DNA from 2 places in the Bacillus sp. NP247 genome. Region 2 is predicted to be linked to the other one. Evidence: riboswitches for the same ligand, from Rfam matches in the RefSeq annotation. Region 2 holds a riboswitch; the other holds the start of a gene.

Region 1 (6,581 bases), 1.6 Mb from region 2:
CCTGTATCCTTTGCACCGTCTGCTTGCAAGAAACTAACCGGCTTTTGACCATCAAACCCGATAGCACCGTAAGCAAAATCGTGAACGACTAATATATTATGTTTATTAGCAAAATGAATGGTTTCATCAAAGAAATCTTTTGATGCAGTAGCACCAGTAGGATTGTTTGGATAGTTTAAAAACATTAACTTTGTGCGCTCTGCAATAGAGTCATCAATCTTCGTATAATCCGGTAAAAATTTATTTTCCGCGATAAGAGGCATTGTTTCAAATTGCGCTTTTGCTAAAGCAACTCCGGATAAATAATCTGGATAGCCTGGATCTGGAACGAGAATGGTATCACCTGGATTTGTAAAACAAATCGGTAATTCTACTAATCCAGCCTTCCCACCAAACAAAATAGAAACTTCAGTTTTTGGATTTAACTTGACACCGTATTCACGGTTATAGAATGTTGCCACGGCTTCCTTTAAGCTTGCATGTCCGCGAAATGGCGGATATTTATGATGAATGGCCTTTTCCGCAGCATGTTGTAAAGCTTTTACGATATGCTGCGGTGTTGGTTGATCTGGATTACCTTGACCTAGATTAATAACATCGTGACCAGCCGCAACGACTTTGTTAACTTTTGCAACAAGTGAAGCGAAAAATTGTGTTGGCAATGATGTTACTATCTCAGAAGGTTGAAATAATTTCATACTTTCCACCTCTTTTGAAAGTTGTTACAATTCTAGTGACAAATGATATAATCTTTCCAGTATTTTGTAAAGAGAAAATTAAGAATGGGGCTGAAAAAATGAAAGTCGCATGTATTCAAATGGATATTGTATTTGGAGATGTAGAAAAAAATATGGAGAATGCTAAAATTAAAATAAGTGAAGCGATGAAGGAAAGACCAGATGTTATCGTTTTACCAGAACTATGGACAACAGGATATGATTTAACGAGGCTTTCTGAAATTGCAGATAGGGATGGATTAGAAACGAAAGAAAAGTTGAAAGAATGGTCGAAGCAATATGGTGTACATATTGTTGGTGGTTCCATAGCAAAGCAAACAGAGCAAGGGGTTACAAATACAATGTATGTTGTAACTAATAAAGGTCAGCTAGTCAATGAATATAGTAAAGTGCATTTATTTCAGCTTATGGATGAACATAAATATTTAATCGCTGGAAATAGTACAGGCGAATTTAAGCTAGATGATGTAGAGTGCGCCGGTACAATTTGTTATGACATTCGTTTTCCGGAGTGGATGCGTGTTCATACTGCTAAAGGTGCAAAAGTTTTATTTGTTGTAGCAGAATGGCCATTAGTTCGTTTAGCTCATTGGCGTTTGCTATTGCAAGCAAGAGCAGTTGAAAACCAGTGTTATGTTGTTGCGTGTAATAGGTCAGGAAAGGATCCGAATAATGAGTTTGCAGGTCATTCTCTAATTGTAGATCCTTGGGGTGAAGTTGTAGTAGAGGCAAATGAAGAGGAATCCATTTTATTTGGAGAACTTATATTTGAGAAGATTAAAGAGGTGCGTAAAGGAATTCCAGTTTTTGCAGATCGCCGTCCAGAATTATACAAATAAAATGTTGACAAGTGATTTTTATTCTTGGTATAGTCTTCAACATAAAGTTAAAAATTCTAAAAAATTATATAACTCTTATCAAGAGCAGGTGGAGGGATTTGGCCCGATGAAGCCCAGCAACCGACCGTAATACCATTGTGAAATGGGGCGTTTATGACGCCAAAAGGCACGGTGCTAATTCCAGCAGAAAGTAAAATTTCTGGCAGATAAGAGGGGAGAAGATAAACTTCAAACCTCTTTCTTAGTGGAAAGAGGTTTTTCTGCGTTAGAAAAACCTCTGAATTTAAAAAGGAGGAAAAGACGATGGGATATTATTCATTAACAGAAGTAACAGCTGTACAATATGCGAAAGAACATGGATATTTTGAAAAAAAAGCGAATGTAGTTTGTCATGAAATCGGAGATGGAAATTTAAATTACGTGTTCAAATTAGATGATGGAGAGAGATCAATTATAATAAAACAAGCACTTCCATATGCGAAAGTAGTTGGTGAGAGCTGGCCGTTGTCTATAAAAAGAGCAACGATTGAAAGCAAGGCATTAAAAATTTTTGCGAAGTATGTACCAGATTATGTTCCGGTAGTGTACAGTCATGATGAAGAGTTAGCAGTTACAGTAATAGAAGACTTATCAAGGCTAACAATTACACGAAAAGGATTAATAGATGGAGAAGGATATCCACTTCTATCCCAGCATATCGGTCGTTTTCTAGCGCATGTTTTATTTTATACTTCAGATTTCGGTTTACAGTCAGAAGAGAAAAGGTTACTAGAAGGTACATTTGTAAATCCAGACCTTAGTAAAATTACAGAAGATTTAGTTTTTACTGATCCGTTTGGACATTACGATACGAATGATTATGAGTCGGATTTACAGTCAGTGATTGATGAACTTTGGAGTGATAAAACTTTAAAACTAAAAGTAGCACAATATAAATATAAGTTTTTAACGAGAAAAGAAGCGCTTATTCATGGCGATTTACATACTGGTAGTATTTTTTCATCACCTTCTGAAACGAAAGTGATTGATCCAGAATTTGCAACGTACGGTCCATTTGGATTTGATATCGGTCAATTTATTGCAAATCTATTATTAAATGCTTTATCTAGAGAAGAAGAAAAGAGAAGTGTACTATTTTTCCATATAGAAAAGACATGGAGTTATTTTGTAGAAAGTTTTACGAAGTTATGGATTGGAGAAGGTGTAGAAGCATATACGAAAGAAAAACAATGGTTACCAATTATTTTGCAAAATATCTTTACTGATGCCGTAGGGTTTGCCGGATGTGAACTGATTCGTAGAACAATTGGCTTAGCTCATGTAGCGGATTTAGATGGAATAGCAAATAAAGAAAAAAGAATTCAAGCTAAGAAGCAAGCGCTGTACTTAGGAAAAGAACTAATAAAATATGAATCTAAGTGTGCTGATATTCAACTGTTTCGAACATTATTTCAACAGACAGTTCCAGGAGGCATAAAAGCATGAGTACAATTGTAACTGTTCCGAGGTCTGTAAGTTGGAAAGGTGATGCAATTGCGGTATTAAATCAAACAAAGCTGCCTCATAGTACAGAATACAAAACGTTAACGACTATTGAAGAGGTATGGAAAAGTATCATTATGTTAGAAGTACGCGGAGCACCTGCAATTGGAATTGTAGCTGCGTTTGGTTTGGCGCTTGCGGCAAAGAAATACGATGCTACAAATATCGATGAATTTCAAAAGAAGTTTAATAGAGATTGTAACTATTTGGGGACATCACGCCCGACGGCAGTCAATTTATTTTGGGCAATTGATCGCATGAGAGAAGCTATACGAAGAATTGCTACAATAAAAGAAGCACAAAAAATATTAGAAGAAGAAGCACTTTGTATTCAGCAAGAGGATGAAAAGGTATGCCGAAGTATTGGAGAACATGCTTTAACATGTTTTAAAGACGGTGATAAGATTTTAACAATTTGTAACGCTGGAAGTATTGCAACTGCTAGATATGGAACTGCATTAGCACCGTTTTATATTGGGAAAGAGAAAGGTGTGCGTTTACATGCGTATGCGTGTGAAACGAGACCAGTTTTACAAGGTGGTCGTTTAACGACATGGGAATTGAAGCAAGCAGACATTGATGTAACGCTTATTACGGATAATACTGCAGCACATGCAATTCGAACGAAAGAAATCAATGCGATTATCGTAGGGGCAGATCGAATCGTTGAAAACGGTGATACTGCTAATAAAATTGGAACATTAAATTTAGCTATATTAGCAAAGTATTTCGGTATCCCATTTTACGTTGCAGCACCGTTATCTACATTTGATACTACGAAACAAACAGGTGCTGAAATTGTCATTGAAGAAAGAGATGAAGCAGAAGTTACGAAAATTTTTGGGAAACAAGTGGCGCCACTTGGAACGCCTGTATTTAACCCTGCATTTGATGTAACGCCGCATGAATTAATTACAGGAATTATAACTGAGGAAGGTATTTTACGTGGAGATTATAAGCAAGAAATTACATCATTATTTGAAAAAACAAGCTAATCACAAATAGCTTGTTTTTTTTATGCCTAAGATTCTCTTTTCCTCTTATTTATGTAATGAAGGGAGGAGAGAAGGATGGAAGAGTGGATCTCGATGATAGGTAATGTTGGGTTTCCAATTGTTGTAACAATATATTTACTACATCGTATTGAAAGTAAATTAGACGGAGTAATTGTTGCAATTGAGAAACTCCCTCAGCAATTACTAAAGTATGAAGATCCTCGCGATAGAAAGTAAAATAAAGTTTGCTCTTCGTGAGCAAACTTTATTTTTATTGAGCGGTATAACCACCGTCGATAACGACAGCTTGACCAGTTATGCCTTTTGCTTTTTCACTCGCTAAAAACATAGCATAATCAGCAATTTCTTGTACTTGTAACAACCGCTTCTGTGGTACAAGTGGATAAATAACATCTTCTAATACATTTTCAAGTGGCACATTTCGTGTAGTAGCTAAATCCTCTAGTTGATTGCGTACAAGAGGGGTATCGACATAACCAGGACAAAGGGCATTTACAGTAATACCATGGGTAGCACCTTCTAAAGCAGCAACTTTTGTTAATCCAATTACGCCATGTTTTGCGCTATTGTAGGCAGCTTTTCCAGCGAATCCGACAAGGCCGTTAATAGAAGCGACGTTAATAATCCGGCCGTATTTTTGTTTTTTCATAATAGGAAAAGCGTGTTTGATGGCGATAAATGGAGCGATTTGCATAATTTTAATAAGAAGTTCGAATTTCTCAGTTGGAAAGTCTTCAATCGGTGAAACATGTTGCATTCCTGCATTGTTAATTAATACATCTAGTGAACCGAAATGACTAACTGTTTGAGAAAGCGCTGCTGTAATTTCTTCTTCAGATGTAACGTCACATTTTAAACCGATAGCTTGAAAGCCTTCTTTTTGTAATTGTTCAGCAGCTTCTTTCGCACGATCTTCAAGGCGATCAGTAATAACAACTTTTGCGCCTTCTTTTGCAAAAGCGTTCCCCATTTCATATCCAATACCACTAGCAGCACCTGTTAAAAAGACAACTCGATTTGTAACCATGATGAAAAACACTCCTTCATAATAAAAGTTCTCTTATTGCTCTATTTAGAGGGGGAACTATGAAATCCCTGCAAACATTTGGAAAAAAACATTAGCTATCTTGTAAAACAAGATAGTGGGAGGATTCGAATTATGTCGACAAGTCAAATGCTGAAAGGGATTTTAGAAGGATGCTTACTTGCTATTATTTCTGAAGGTGAAATATACGGTTATGAAATGAGTGAAAAGCTAGCAAAGTATGGTTTTACAATGGCGAGTGAGGGAAGTATTTATCCGTTATTAATACGGATGCAAAAAGAGGGGCTAATATCAAGTGTAATGAAGGAATCTCCATCTGGTCCGAAACGGAAGTATTATACGTTAACAGAAAAGGGAGAAGATGAACTAGATGAATTTATGGGTCGCTGGGAAGCGATGCAAAGTAGTGTAGAACGTTTACTTGAAGGGAAGGGAAGGAGAAAATAATGCTATCAAGTGAAGCGCAAAAGTTTTTGTTAGATATGAGATTATTTTTGAGCGCAAAGAGTGTGAAAGAAAGCGATATGGAAAGCTTTTTAGAAGATGCAGAGTTGCATTTAATAGAAGGTGAGAGTGACGGGAAAAGTGTAGAAGAAATTTTTGGAAGCTCGCCGAAAGAATATGCCAATGAACTTGTAAAAGTGATGGAAAGAGATAGACAGGAAACGTGGAAGCAGATCGGTTTTACGGTAATGAATATTGTAGCGTTTTGGGTTATTGCTTCTATTTTAATAGTGAATAATGGAATTTTACAGATTTCACTTATTCAGTGCATTGGTTATAGTTTCACATTAATGTTAGCTGTTATAGGTCCTAATTTTTTGCTTCGTAAAATGACCTTTGTAGCAAGCTTTACAAAAACATGGTTTTCTATGTGGTCTTTAGTCATGATCGCTCCAATGTTTTTATTAGGAGCGGTTACGATATTAGACGTGATATATCCTACAAAAATGATTACATTCACCCAAATGCAAAGTTATATATTAGCTGGAATTATCTTAATTGTACTGTTAGTTGCTGAAGCATATATACTTGGCTGGATTGGAATATTAGCTGTCATTATACCGCTATTAATTATGTTTGTATTTAAAGAGTTAGGAAAGCAAAACCCGTATTGGGGAATGGTAGAGCCCTTACTTTTGTACGGAAGTTTATATGTATTAATGCGATGGTCTTTAAAAAATGAAGAGCAAAAAACTGTAAACTAGTTTGATGCTAATAGTGAGTGGACGAAATTTTTTACTAAGAGGAGAACAAATATGCAAAGCATATTTCTAGGTATATTATCTATTGTATTTTTAGGTTTAACGATTTTTGGGCTATATACTACCTTTTCGAAAAAGGTACATGATGACTATTTCAATACTTTATTAGATGACACATCAGGATATATTTTGTTCTT
Region 2 (13,916 bases):
GAATTTTACCTTTTATTAAAATATACATTCTATTTGAATTTACTTTCTAAAATAGGTAATTTCCTGTTATTATATGGAGGTGTTTGAAAAAATGAAGAAATGAAAACGCATTTATATCGTGAATTCTTCATCCTGTTTTAGCGATCGGTAATCTTCTACTCTATTAGTGGGGCATTACCGATCGTTAGAACGATATGTAATTATATTGGTATAGCAACCCGAAGGGAGTCTTGTAATGGACATTTTATTAGCGCTTCTTCCTGCAATTGCATGGGGAAACATCTTATTAGTAAGCGTAAAAATGGGCGGTGGTGCATATAGCCAAACGGTAGGTATGACAATCGGTGCTCTATTCTTCGCAACAGTTATGTATGTATTTACTCAACCAGCTTTAACAATGACAATCTTGATTGTTGGTTTTATTTCAGGTTTATTCTGGGCTTTAGGACAAGTAAACCAATTAAAAACAGTTGAAAAACTAGGTGTTTCAACTACTGTAACGATTTCTACTGGTATGCAACTTGTTGCAACTTCTATCTTTGGAGTTATCGCTTTCCGCGAGTGGACTACTACAACAACGATCGTTATGGGAACGATTGCAATCCTATTAATCGTAATTGGTGTTGTATTCACATCATTAGACGATAAAGAAAATGCACAGCCACCAGGACAATTGAAAAAAGGACTTCTTACTTTAATTGTTTCTACTTTCGGCTATCTTGTATATGTAATTATTATTCGTTGGTATAACATCGATGGTTGGTCTGCTATTTTACCACAGGCAGTTGGTATGTTCGTTGGTGCGGTTGTACTGACGTCTAAACATAAACCATTTAACAAATATGCAATTCGTAATGCTGTATCTGGTTTACTTTGGGGAACAGGAAACTTATTCTTACTTCTTTCATTACCACGTGTCGGAGTAGCGACAAGCTTCCCATTATCTCAAACTGGAATCGTTATCTCAACATTCGGTGCGATTGTCTTCTTAGGTGAAAAGAAAACAAAACGTCAATTGATCTTTATTGCACTAGGTAGTGTTTTAATTATCGGCGGCGCTATATTACTCGGTCTAACAAAAGCATAAACTTATATTCTATTAAAAAAACCCTGGGGCATATGTGCCTCAGGGGTTTTTTGATTTTAATTATTTTCTAAATATAATTATTTACATGCACTTGTCCTTTATAGTTCTTCTTCCACTCTAGCAAACCAGCTACACATATAAAGAGATTAATAACAGCTAGTATTAGCATGACATATAAACCAGTGGAAATATAAATTACAATACTAACTACGTTATATAAAATCCATAAATGCCAGTTTTCTAAGATTTTTCGACTTAGCATAAATTGAGCTACTAATCCTAATACAGCATTTAAAGCGTCTAAATATGGACTTGTTGATTCTAAATAACGGACTTGATAATAACCCCAACCAATCCAAGCAACTAAAATAAAAATTATATAAAAAGTCCACTCTTTCAAATCTAAACGAACTGTTGCTTTTACCTCTCCCTCCCCACTACGTGCAATCCAATAATACCAACCATATACATTAAATATAAATTGAAAGGCTGCCAATACCGCCATTGCATATAAACCTTGTGCAATAAAAATATACAGAAATACCGCAACAGTAATCATGCCAAATAAAAAGTTAGATATTTTTTCTCTTGCTAATAACCAAACATTAATAATCCCCATAATCGATGCAAAAATTTCAATATAACTCGATTGAATATACAATCCAACCAATACGCAAATTATACTAGAACTGAGTAAAAAAAGTGGACTTCTAACCATGATTATCTCTCCCCAGATGTGTAATAAATTACCTATCACCAGTATAAGGAATAGCTCTCCCCTTTACCATGAATTTTCTGACCCCCGTTATCCATTCCACCTACGGTAAGTCTTTTCTTTTTACAAAATTCTCTTAAAGATGATATCGTTTTTTTATAACATATCTCTACTAGAAAGGAATAAAGGATATGCCTAATAAACATCGAATTTTATTTATTGGTGCCGGTCGTATGGCAGAAGCTATATTTACTGGACTACTTACAACAAGTAAAGAATATATCGAAGAAATTATTGTTTCCAACCGAAGCAACATAGAAAAACTAATGCAATTACAAGCTCAATATGATCTATCGATTACAACTGATTGGAAGCAGCATATTAAATCTGTAGATACAATCGTTTTAGCAATGCCACCTGTCGCACATGAACAGCTATTAGCGGATCTATCCCCTCTTCTAACTAATCAATTTGTCGTGACAGTTGCTGCCGGAATCGGACCATCTTATCTAGAAGAAAGACTTCCCCAAGGGACACCTGTTGCTTGGATTATGCCAAATACAGCTGCTGGAATTGGCAAGTCTATCTCCTTATATACGACGGGACATTCTGTAGATGAAACACATCAAGAAACGTTACAACTTCTTTTAAAAGGTATTGGTACCTCACAGTTTTGTACCGAAGAGGAAGTTCACCAACTTACCGCAGTTACTGGTAGTGCACCTGCTTTTCTCTATCACTTTGCTGAAGGTTTAATTGAAGCAACGAAAAGCTATGGTATTGATGAGGAAACAGCAAAACACCTTGTCATTCAAATGATTGCTGGCTCTGCCGCTATGCTCCAGCAAAATCAGGATCCAGCTATGCTCCGCGAGCAAGTAACAACACCAGGAGGTTCAACGGCTGAAGGCTTAAAAGTTCTATATGAAAATAATTTTTCAGAAGTCATTCAACAAGCAGTTGAAGCGACCAATAAAAAAGCTAGGGGGAATTAATATGACTTTAACAAGTTTAAACGACTATACAACATTACATAACGGCGTGAAAATGCCTTGGTTCGGCTTGGGTGTTTTTAAAGTTGCAGATGGTACAGAAGTAATTGATTCTGTAAAAGCAGCTATAAAAAATGGATACCGTAGTATCGATACTGCTGCGATATATAAAAACGAAGAAGGCGTTGGACAGGCAATTCAAGAATCTGGTATTCCTCGTGAAGAGTTATTCATCACTTCAAAAGTGTGGAATAGTGATCAAGGTTACGAGTCAACATTACAAGCATTTGAAACTACATTAGAAAAATTAGGTCTAGAATATTTAGATCTATACTTAGTACATTGGCCTGTAAAAGGAAAATACACTGAATCATGGAAAGCTTTAGAGAAACTTTATAAAGACGGTCGTGTGCGCGCTATTGGTGTGAGTAATTTCAACATTCACCACTTGCAAGACGTATTTGAAATTGCTGAAATCAAGCCAATGGTCAACCAAGTGGAATACCACCCTCGCTTAGCACAAGAAGAATTACATGCTTTCTGTAGAGAACATAACGTCCAGCTTGAAGCTTGGTCACCATTAATGCAAGGGCAACTACTGGATAATCCAACATTACAAGAAATCGCTACAAAATATAATAAATCGACTGCACAAGTTATTTTACGCTGGGATTTACAAAACGAAGTTGTAACGATTCCTAAATCAATTAAAGAACACCGCATTATTGAAAATGCAAACATCTTCGACTTTGAATTAAGCTCGGATGATATGAAAGCAATTCAAGCTTTAAATGAAAATCATCGCGTCGGTCCAGATCCAGATAACTTTAACTTCTAGTAGGAAAACCACTGCCATATGCAGTGGTTTTTTTATTTTTAAAAAACTGAAAATTTAAACTATATTTCATTTGATTGACACTTCATTATCTAAGGTGTAAGATTTTGAATTATCAAAGAAACACAAAAATTAATAAAATTTATTCGTTTACTCATTGTATCAAGAGAGGTGGAGGGACTGGCCCTTTGAAACCTCGGCAGCAGGTTCATTTTGAATACTGTGCCACTTCCTGCAAGCTTTATGCTTGAAAGATAGAATGAGGGACTTCGTTTATATACGGGTGCATAACTTGTACGTAAAAATCCCTCTTTCTCAATCCGAAAAGAGGGATTTTTTATTTTTCATTTCCCTCATCATCATCCAATCTTATTAATTATCTAGGAGGAAAATCAAATGAAAAAGAAGTTTGTACCCGGTATTGCATCAGTTGTAGGAGTAAGTATTTTATTAACTGGTTGTGGTAGTTATAAAAACGAAGCGAGTGGAGCAAATGCAAAAGATGAGGCACCTAGTAAGCAAGTTTTAAACTTATCTTCACCTACTGAGATTCGAACAATGGATACAGCTCGTGCTACAGATACTGATTCTGGTCAAGTAATGAGAAATGTATTTGAAGGTTTGTATAATCTTGGTGAAGGTAATAAACCTGTTCCTGGTGTTGCAAAATCTCATGAAGTAAGTGGTGATAAAACGAAATACACATTCCATTTACGAGATTCAAGATGGTCAAACGGTACTCCTGTTACAGCGAAAGATTTTGTCTTCGCTTGGCAAAGAGCTGTCGACCCAGCAACAGCCTCTGAATATGCATTTTTATTCTTTGATATTAAAAACGCAACAAAGATTAACAACAAAGAACTTCCAGCCGACCAACTTGGTGTAAAAGCAGTTGACGACCATACGTTTGAAGTAGAATTAGAGCGTCCTGTTCCGTACTTTATTAGCTTAACAGCGTTCCCAACATTTCTACCCATTAACGAAGAATTCTTTAAAGCACAAGGTGATAAGTACGCTTTAGAAGATAATACAATTTTGTACAACGGGGCTTTTACACTAAGCGATTGGAAGCACGAACAAAGCTTTAAATTTAAGAAAAACCCTACCTATTGGGATAAAGATAATGTCAAACTGGAAGAAATTAATTTTAACGTCGTAAAAGAAAAATCAACAGAAGTAAATTTATTCGAATCTAAACAATTAGACCGTATAAAACTAACATCTGACTTCGTTGATAAATATAAAAAAGATGCTAACTTTAAAGAACGTCCGAACGTAGGCGTACAATTTTTGCGTATGAATCAACAAAACAAAGTACTTCAAAACGTTTCTGCACGCCAAGCAATCGATCAAACAATCGATAGAAAATCCTTTGTAAATACGCTATTAAATGATGGATCTACACCAACTTACGGTCTCGTACCAAAAAACTTTGCAAAGGGATCTGACGGAAAAGACTTCCGTGCTGTAAACGGCGATTTAACAAAAGTTGATACAAAAGCTGCACAAGAATTATGGAAAAAAGCAAAAAAAGAACTTGGTTCTGAAAAGATAACATTAGAATTATTAACAAGTGACGGTGACCTTGAGAAGAAAACCGGTGAGTTCTTAAAAGGACAACTAGAAAAGAATTTAGAAGGCTTAACAGTAAATATAAAACCACAACCGCGTAAGCAACAAGTTTCACTCTTATTAAAAGGTGACTACGAAATTGGAATTGACGGTTGGAGCCCTGACTTTGCTGATCCAATCACATTCCTTGAATTGTTTACAACGAATAACCCTTACAACTTAGATCATTACTCTAATAAAGAGTTTGATGACACAATTGAAAAGGTTAAAACTACCTTGGCTGGTGATGAAAAAGCTCGCTGGGAAGCGTTACTAGCATCAGAAAAAATATTGTTTAAAGACTCTGTTATCGCTCCTCTTTACCAAAAAGGCGAATCTTATTTAGAGCGATCCTTTGTAAAGGGTATTGTGCAAGTAGACTTTGCTGGTCAATTAAACTTCAAATGGGCAAAAATTGAAAAATAAAGTGAAACTTTAATCATCGTGTTTCCGCCAACTCCCATTGTTTTCTTGGCAAAATATATTAAAAGTAGATTCCTTAATATGAGTGAATCTACTTTTTTAATATATTATTTCAAAAAATTAACACTCTATTTTTATTATTGACATATAGTTCTTTCCAGTGTTAATATTCTAAATAATCAAAGAAACTAAATATTTCACCACCAAAATATAATGTCTACTATGTTGAAACATATAACGATAGATTATAGTTCAACATGTATATACATATAGAACACATGATTACCTACATACACATATTTATAATAGGTTTTCTCTTCTTCTATAGCTACGCTTCAAGACATGGACATTATGACGTTACGAACAACACATTTAGGGAGGAAAGAACAATGAAGAAAAAAGTTGTACCTGTTGTTGCATCTGTTTTAGGGGCAAGTCTACTACTAACTGCTTGTGGAGGAAATAAAGATAATACGAGCGGAGCGAAAGCAAATGATAAAGCACCTAATAAACAAGCGATTAACTTATCATTTGCTTCAGAAATTCCAACAATGGATGTTGCAAAGGCAACGGACGGGGAATCCATGAACGTAATGAGAAATGTTTTTGAAGGTTTATATGCAATGGGAGAAGATAATAAACCTATTCCTGGTGTCGCTGAATCGGTTGACGTTAGTCCCGATAAAACAAAATATACATTCCATCTTCGTGATTCGAAGTGGTCAAACGGTACTCCCGTTACAGCAAAAGACTTTGTCTTCGCTTGGCAACGTGCCGTAAATCCTGAAACAGCTGCCGAATATGCATTCTTATTCTTCGATATAAAGAATGCAAAACAAATAAATCAAAAAGAAGCAGCGATCGATCAATTAGGTATCAAAGCTCTTGATGATAAAACTTTAGAAGTGCAACTGGACCGTCCTGTTCCCTACTTCTTAAGCTTAACGACATTTTCAACATTCTTACCAATTAACGAAGAGTATTTAAAGTCTCAAGGTGATAAATACGGTTTAGAAACAAATCATTTAATTTACAATGGCGCTTTCACATTAGATAACTGGAAGCATGAACAAGGATTCCAATTGAAAAAGAACCCTAACTATTGGGATGCTAAAACTGTAAAATTAGAAGAAATTAACTTCAATGTCGTGAAAGATAAGTCTACAGAAGTTAACTTATATGATTCAGGACAAATTGATCATGTTGCTTTAACTGCAGAGTTTGTTGATAAATATAAGGGCGATTCAAACTTCAAAGAGCGCGCTGAAGTCGGTATTCAATTCTTACGACTAAATCAGAAAAATGCAGTATTAAAAAATCAACATGCACGCCTCGCTATTAACGGAGCAATGAATAAAAAAGCGTACGTAGAAACAATTTTAAATAACGGTGCAATCCCAGCAGAAGGAATGGTTCCTGCGAAGTTCGCAAAGAGCCCAGATGGCAATGACTTCCGTAAAGAGAATGGAAATCTAGTCAAAGATGATGTGAAATCTGCAAAAGAAAACTGGAAAAAAGCGAAACAAGAACTCGGTACTGACAAAGTAACAATTGAACTATTAACAAGTGATAATGCTTTAGCTAAGAAAACTGGTGAATATTTAAAAGGTGAATTGGAAAAAAATCTAGATGGATTAACAGTGAATTTAAAACCTCAACCACGTAAACAACAGTTAAAACTACTATTAAGTGGTGATTACGAAATCGGAATCGATGGCTGGGGTCCTGACTTCGCGGATCCTATTACATTCTTAGATCTATTTACAACAGATAGTGCTTATAACTTCGATAAATACTCTAACAAAGAGTACGACGAGCTTATTCGTAAAGTAAAAACTGATTTAGCTGGTGATGAAAAAGGTCGCTGGGAAGCAATGAAGCAAGCTGAAAAAATCTTATTACAAGATGGTGCTGTTGCTCCTTTATACCAACAAGGTCGCTCTTACTTACAACGTGGATTTATTAAAGGACTTGTAACAACTGACTTCGGCGGTGAATTTAACTACAAGTGGACAGAAGTTGCAAAATAATAAGTACCATAAAAAAGGTATCCAATTGAAGGATACCTTTTTTATTTTATACTTCTTTAACTATAGAACTTCTCCCCTTTACCATTCTTTTTATAACTATAGCGATTCCCGCTACCAATTGTGTAACTAAAATAATAAACAATAATGAAATAATATTTTTCTCTAAATTAACTCCGCCGAATATTATTGTATAATAACCATTCGCTGCGTATGTTGCGGGAAATAAATCGCCGATTGTTTGATATGTTTTAGAAAGCATCTCATGTGGTACAATTACACCCGAACTTACAAGTTGTAGCGATAGTGAAATTATATTAAAGATCATACCTGCATTTCCGAAAACAGTTATGAACATTTGTGTTAATGAAAGAAAGGCAAAGAAAACTATCGCTTGAAACACCCATATGCTCCATACTGCTTCGTGTATTTCAATTTGAAATCCTTTCATTAAACCCATTGTAATACATGCAAGTAAAATTGATACTGTACCGTTAATGATTTGTCTTGATACGAAATTACTCCAACCGTTCTTTACTTCCTTTGCAACTTTTGATAGTTCCATACTCATGATCATTGCTCCTACAAATGAAGCTAATACCATCATTAGTGGTACCATGTTAGCCGAAAATCCTTTGACATCATTTACTTTATGAACTGTAAAACCAATTGAATCTTCGGTTAACCCTTTTATCACTTCTACATTCTCAGGTCCTACAGCTTGTAATTTCCCGACAATCGCTTGTTTCTTATAACTTGTTATCTCTTTATTTACATTGTCTCGAATTTGTTTTGCAGCTCCTTCCATCATTTGCTTTGCCATCATGGCATTCGCTTGATTAATGTGGAAGTTTAAATTTGCTTTTCCTGTTTCATTTATATCTTTTGAAAAAGAAGTAGGAATTTCAATAATCATATCGTACAAATGATCATTCATTTCTTTATTTGCTTTTTCCACAGACTGTTCCGTTTTCACCTTAAATGGTAAATTTCTCTGCAAGCCTTCTGCTATTTTACTGCCTATATTTCCATCCCCATTCACAATAGCGATACGCATTTGATCTGCTCTTTCATTCACTCCATCATACGCCGTTAACCAAACACAAAAGAAAATAAGTTGGAACGATAGCGCTACTACCATCCCTACATAAGTACCTGGTCGTTTTAAAAACTGTTTTAATGTATCCATCTTCCCGCTCTCCTATATAGCAAGTAAGTACTTGCTTGCATTTTATTTTAAATAAATACTAGGGTCTTAAAGCCCTAGCATATAAAACTATATTATTCTCAATAAATTTCTCATCATCAATTTCCATAAGTCGGTTTTCAAAACGCAATTTAGATAGAAAGTAACCAAAATTAATCCATATAAAATTCATTACTTGCGCTTCAATATTTGTATGAATAATCTTGCCCTGTTCCTGCATCTTGGCAAAATAAATTATTAATTCCTCTTTTAATCCTTTTGGAATTTTCGAGATTTCCTCATCTAATTCAGGAAATTCTCTCGCCTCACGTATACCGATAGAAATAATATCTTTTATGCTATTTAAAAATTTATGATAATGCCTTGCTAAGTTCTTTAAATCAGTTTCTAATTCCCACACAATTTCTGTTTGCAAAAATTGTTTTAAATGCGGTATATATGAAAATTCAGCAACCGCCGCTTCAATAACACCCTTCTTACTTTTAAAATTACGGAATATCGTTACTTCATTAACACCAGCACGCATTGCAATTTCTTTCGTCGTTGCTGCCGTATATCCTTTTTCTTTCACTAATTCAATTGCCGCTTGAATGATTTTTTCTGCTGTCTTTGAGCGCGCCATAAAACCCTCTCTTCCTCATGCAAGTGATCACTTACATTTTGATTATATTACTTTTCTAATAATTGTCAATAATTCTCTTTCGCTTCTTTTTACATTTCAGTACCTCCTCACAACTTAAATTCACCATATATATACAAATCCTTTTTGATTTAAATTGCGGATTAATCCTTGAAGCTATAAGAAAATAATTTATTTTCATCACATACATAATTACATGGAATTGGGAAAAACTTGTATAGAAAGAAGTTACATAAGGAGGAATTTATAATGAGAATTTTACTATCAGTTTTATTAGCTCTTATGCTAGTACCTGCATTAACAGGATGTAAAGCTCCTGCAAAAGAAGACACAACTTCTAATAAAAAGACTACAGAAGAGGCAAAGAATGAAGCGCCTGCTGATTTAAAACTAAACTTTAATGAATTTGATTTAAAAGCGGACTATCAGGATACAAAGAAAGACTACGAAGCTGATTATAAAAATGTAGCAGCCGATAAAAAAATGGAAGCAAAAGTTGAAGACCATAAAGCAGATGTAAAATTAACAGGTGATGAAGCTATTACAAAATTAAGCCCACTTCTACAAGAATTAAAATTTGATAAAGATACTCCTGATCAAGAAGTAATCGATCAAGTAGTAAACGTGTTCAAACTTGATAAAGACTACCAAAAGTTCGCTTTAGAAGTTGTATTCTCTGATGGAACGAAAAAAGAATATAAAAGAGAAATAAAATAAAGAAGTAGGCGATTGCCTACTTCTTTATTTTATTTTTTAATTTTTACATATCTTAGTTCTGGACTAGAACCGATAATGAATTGGACGCCAGATACTGATGATTTTTGTAAATAAGAAGAGCTTGGGAAAATAATTGGGATTAATGGTGTATCATCAAACATAATATCTTCTGCTTTATGCAATAAGTCAAAACGCTTATCTTCGTTTTGTTCAACTTCTGCTTCTTTTACTAAAGCGTCAAATTCTTTATTATGCCATTTTGCATAGTTGTTTGGACCATCACCTGCATATAAATCTAGTTTAGTAATTGGATCTAATAGAGAACCTCCCCACCCCATATAAGCTAATTGGAAATCACTTTGCTTGTATGTGTCGATGTAACTCTTCCACTCTTTATTTTCTAATTTAATATCTACACCAAGATTTTTCTTAAACATTTCCTGCATTGCTTCTGCTACTTTTTTATGTTGTGTATCTGTAGTGAATTTTAATGTTACTTCAGGCAATGTAGACCAGCCTTGTTCTTTCATACCTTCTTCTAGTAATTTTTTCGCTTCCGCTGAATCGAATTTTACGTAATCACCTTTTTCTTTACGGAAATCACGACCACCTTGTGTTTTTGCCCCTTCTGGAACGAATGCATATGCTTCCTGTGCATTATTTTTATACAGTTTTTCAACGATAAACTTACGATCAACCGCTAATGAAAATGCTTTACGTACTTTCGCATTTGTAAACGGCTCTTTTTCTACGTTAAACGAATAAATATAAGATGAGAATCCTGCAACGCGCTTATATTCTTTGTTTCCTTTTTCTTTTTCAATCATCTCTTGTGGTAAGCTACTTAGCAAATCTAATTCTTTTGATTTGTACAATTGGTACGCTGTTTTAGAATCTGGAATAATACGAAACTCAATTTCTTTTAATGTTACCTTTTTATCATAGTATTCTTTATTTTTTTGTACTGTAATCGCTTGATTATGCTTCCATTCTTTTAACGTAAATGGTCCGCTCGTAATTAACTCTTTTGGATCTGTTTTTAATTTATTATTATCATCAATCGATTTTTTAGATAATGGAATAAATAATGAACTTGCTAATTTTTGTTTAATAGAAGCAACTGGGTGCTCAAGTGTTATCTTTAATGTTTGAGGATCAACGACTTGAATACCAACTTGCCCTTCTTCACCTTTTCCAGTATTATATGCCTCTGCTCCTTTAATAAAATACATTTCTGTCGCATTCATAGAACCCGTTTTCGGATTTAATAATCGCTTCCATGCAAACTCAAAATCATTTGCTGTAATAGGAGAACCATCTGACCATTTAATATCTTTCTTTAAATGAATTGTATACTCAGTCCCATCAGCATTTACTTCTTCTTTCGCTGCTAATTCATTTTGATATTTCCCATCACTATCTTGCGTATATAAACTTGAGAACAAATGTCCAATTACATAACCTGATGTGCTATCTGTCGCGATAGCGGAATCAAGTGTATATGGATCACTACTAATATTCGTTACTAATCGATCTCCTTCACCCTTACCAGCACTCGCTTTTTGCGTCTCTTTCTTACCGCAAGCAACAGAAGTAATTGCTAAAACAGTCATAATGACAAACAGTAAAAACTTCTTCATCCTACATTCTCCTTTAACCTGAAATTTTTGGTGTTGATGCTAATAATGTTTTTGTATAAGAATGTTGTGGATTACGGAATACTTCATCCGTATTTCCAAATTCAACAAGTTCTCCTTTATATAGGACGGCCACTTTTTCACATAAATAGTGAACCATCGGTAAATCATGTGCGATAAATAAATATGTATAGCCTTGTTCCTTTTGAATCTTTTGCAGTAGATGTACAATTTGGATTTGCAGTGAAACATCTAATGCTGAAATTGGTTCATCAAGGATTAAAACTTCTGGCTCACATAATAACGCTCTTGCAATAGCAATACGTTGACGTTGTCCTCCGCTAAATTCGTGTGGATAGCGATCAATATATCGTCTATCTAATCCAACACGCTCTAGTGCATCACCTGCAACTTTATCTTTCAATCCTTTATCGCCTAAACCGAATGAAATATAGCCTTCTGTTACAATATCGCGTACTTTCCAGCGCGGATTTAATGCAGCTGTGGAATCTTGAAAAATGAACTGTACTTTCTGCAAGAAATCCCGCTTATGAGCTGACTTCAGCTTGTGAACAACTTGACCGTTATAATCAATTTCACCAGACGTTGGACGCTCGATCCCAGCTATGAGCTTACCAAGTGTTGTCTTTCCAGAACCACTTTCTCCAATAATGCCAAGCGTTGTTCCTTTTGGGATAGAAAGTGATATACCTTTTAACGCTGCGATTTCTTTATTTTTACTTCCATACGTTTTCGTTACTTGCTTTACAGTAATTAAATCTGTCGTCATGAGGCATTCACCTTCTCTTTTGATTTCGCTTTATTATGCTCCAGAATATGTTGCCAGCAATGTGAGCTATGCTCCTCAGAATATGTCGTTCTCTCTGGGAAGCGATGAATACATTCTTTTATCGCTACTGGGCAACGATTTACAAAAGGACAGCCAAAGCTATTTAATGTTTCAATGGAAGGTGTCGTTCCTTCTATAGCACGTAATACCTTTTCGGAATCATCCATATTTGGAATTGCTTGTAATAAGCTTTTCGTATATGGATGTTTAGGAGAACCTATTACCTCCTGTATCGTTCCTTTTTCAACAACACGTCCCCCGTACATCACAACTACTCGATCAGCTACTTCACGTACAAGTGCCAAATCATGTGTAATTAATAAAATACTCGTATTTTGTTTTTCTTTTCTTTCTTTTAACAACTCCATAATTTGCTTTTGAATCGTTACATCTAATGCTGTTGTAGGTTCATCTGCAATAACGAGCTTCGGATGACAAGCAAATGCAATTGCTAAACAAATACGCTGCCTCATCCCCCCGCTTAACTGATACGGGTATTGTTCAAAGCGTTTCTCTGCTTCATGTATCCCTAAATCATTTAGTAAGTTAATTGCAATTTCTTTTGCCTCTTTTTTCGATTTTTTTTCATGCTGCACAATTACTTCTGTAATTTGTCTTCCCACCTTCATCGTCGGATTTAAAGATGAAAGCGGGTCTTGAAAGATAAAGGAAATATCTTTCCCGCGAATTTGATTCCATTCTGATTCCTGTAAATTAGTTAATTCCTTTGATTTGAAAGATATATCTCCATCATCAATATGAATCGATTCTTGATTTAAGCCGATAATAGATTGTGCTGTAACACTTTTTCCTGAACCACTTTCTCCTACAAGTGCAACTATTTCACCTTCGTTAATAGAAAAGGAAACATGCTTCACAATTGCTTGCTTACTATTCTCTTTTTCAACGGCCAACGTTACGTTTTCTAAAGATAAGATTTGTGCCATGTTTTTTCTCCTTTCGATTACGTTTTACGATTTTTGGATCAATTGCATCTTGCAAACCGTCACCAATTGCATTAAATGCGAACATGATGAGTGCAATCATAATTGCCGGGAAGAATAGTTGCCACCATTCTCCGCTTAGTAATGTCCCAAGTGCATCGTTCGTCATCGTGCCCCAACTTGCCGCTGGTGATTGTACTCCAAGTCCGATAAAGCTTAAAAATGATTCTG

Evidence for each region. Region 2 has a riboswitch for S-adenosylmethionine ahead of KPL75_RS15150 (peptide ABC transporter substrate-binding protein). Riboswitches for the same ligand answer to the same signal wherever they lie in the genome.
Region 1: it holds a riboswitch for S-adenosylmethionine, as region 2 does, so the genes downstream of both, mtnK (S-methyl-5-thioribose kinase) here and KPL75_RS15150 (peptide ABC transporter substrate-binding protein) in region 2, are expected to answer to the same signal.

What each region holds. Positions count from the first base shown of each region.
Region 1 is NZ_CP076653.1:1,303,582-1,310,162, reverse strand. It holds gene KPL75_RS06755 (pyridoxal phosphate-dependent aminotransferase) at 1-698, opposite strand, end outside; gene KPL75_RS06750 (carbon-nitrogen family hydrolase) at 713-1,576, shown strand; SAM riboswitch class I at 1,649-1,789, shown strand; gene mtnK (S-methyl-5-thioribose kinase) at 1,880-3,061, shown strand; gene mtnA (S-methyl-5-thioribose-1-phosphate isomerase) at 3,058-4,113, shown strand; gene KPL75_RS06735 (YvrJ family protein) at 4,189-4,350, shown strand; gene KPL75_RS06730 (3-hydroxybutyrate dehydrogenase) at 4,385-5,161, opposite strand; gene KPL75_RS06725 (PadR family transcriptional regulator) at 5,294-5,626, shown strand; gene KPL75_RS06720 (DUF1129 domain-containing protein) at 5,626-6,387, shown strand; gene KPL75_RS06715 (DNA-binding protein) at 6,439-6,581, shown strand, end outside.
Region 2 is NZ_CP076653.1:2,856,415-2,870,330, reverse strand. It holds gene KPL75_RS15170 (GRP family sugar transporter) at 236-1,087, shown strand; gene pnuC (nicotinamide riboside transporter PnuC) at 1,155-1,805, opposite strand; gene proC (pyrroline-5-carboxylate reductase) at 1,994-2,797, shown strand; gene KPL75_RS15155 (aldo/keto reductase) at 2,799-3,632, shown strand; SAM riboswitch class I at 3,786-3,890, shown strand; gene KPL75_RS15150 (peptide ABC transporter substrate-binding protein) at 4,026-5,666, shown strand; gene KPL75_RS15145 (peptide ABC transporter substrate-binding protein) at 6,053-7,693, shown strand; gene KPL75_RS15140 (YhgE/Pip domain-containing protein) at 7,740-8,879, opposite strand; gene KPL75_RS15135 (TetR/AcrR family transcriptional regulator) at 8,938-9,519, opposite strand; gene KPL75_RS15130 (YusW family protein) at 9,787-10,254, shown strand; gene KPL75_RS15125 (peptide ABC transporter substrate-binding protein) at 10,284-11,894, opposite strand; gene KPL75_RS15120 (ABC transporter ATP-binding protein) at 11,908-12,681, opposite strand; gene KPL75_RS15115 (ABC transporter ATP-binding protein) at 12,678-13,688, opposite strand; gene KPL75_RS15110 (ABC transporter permease) at 13,645-13,916, opposite strand, start outside.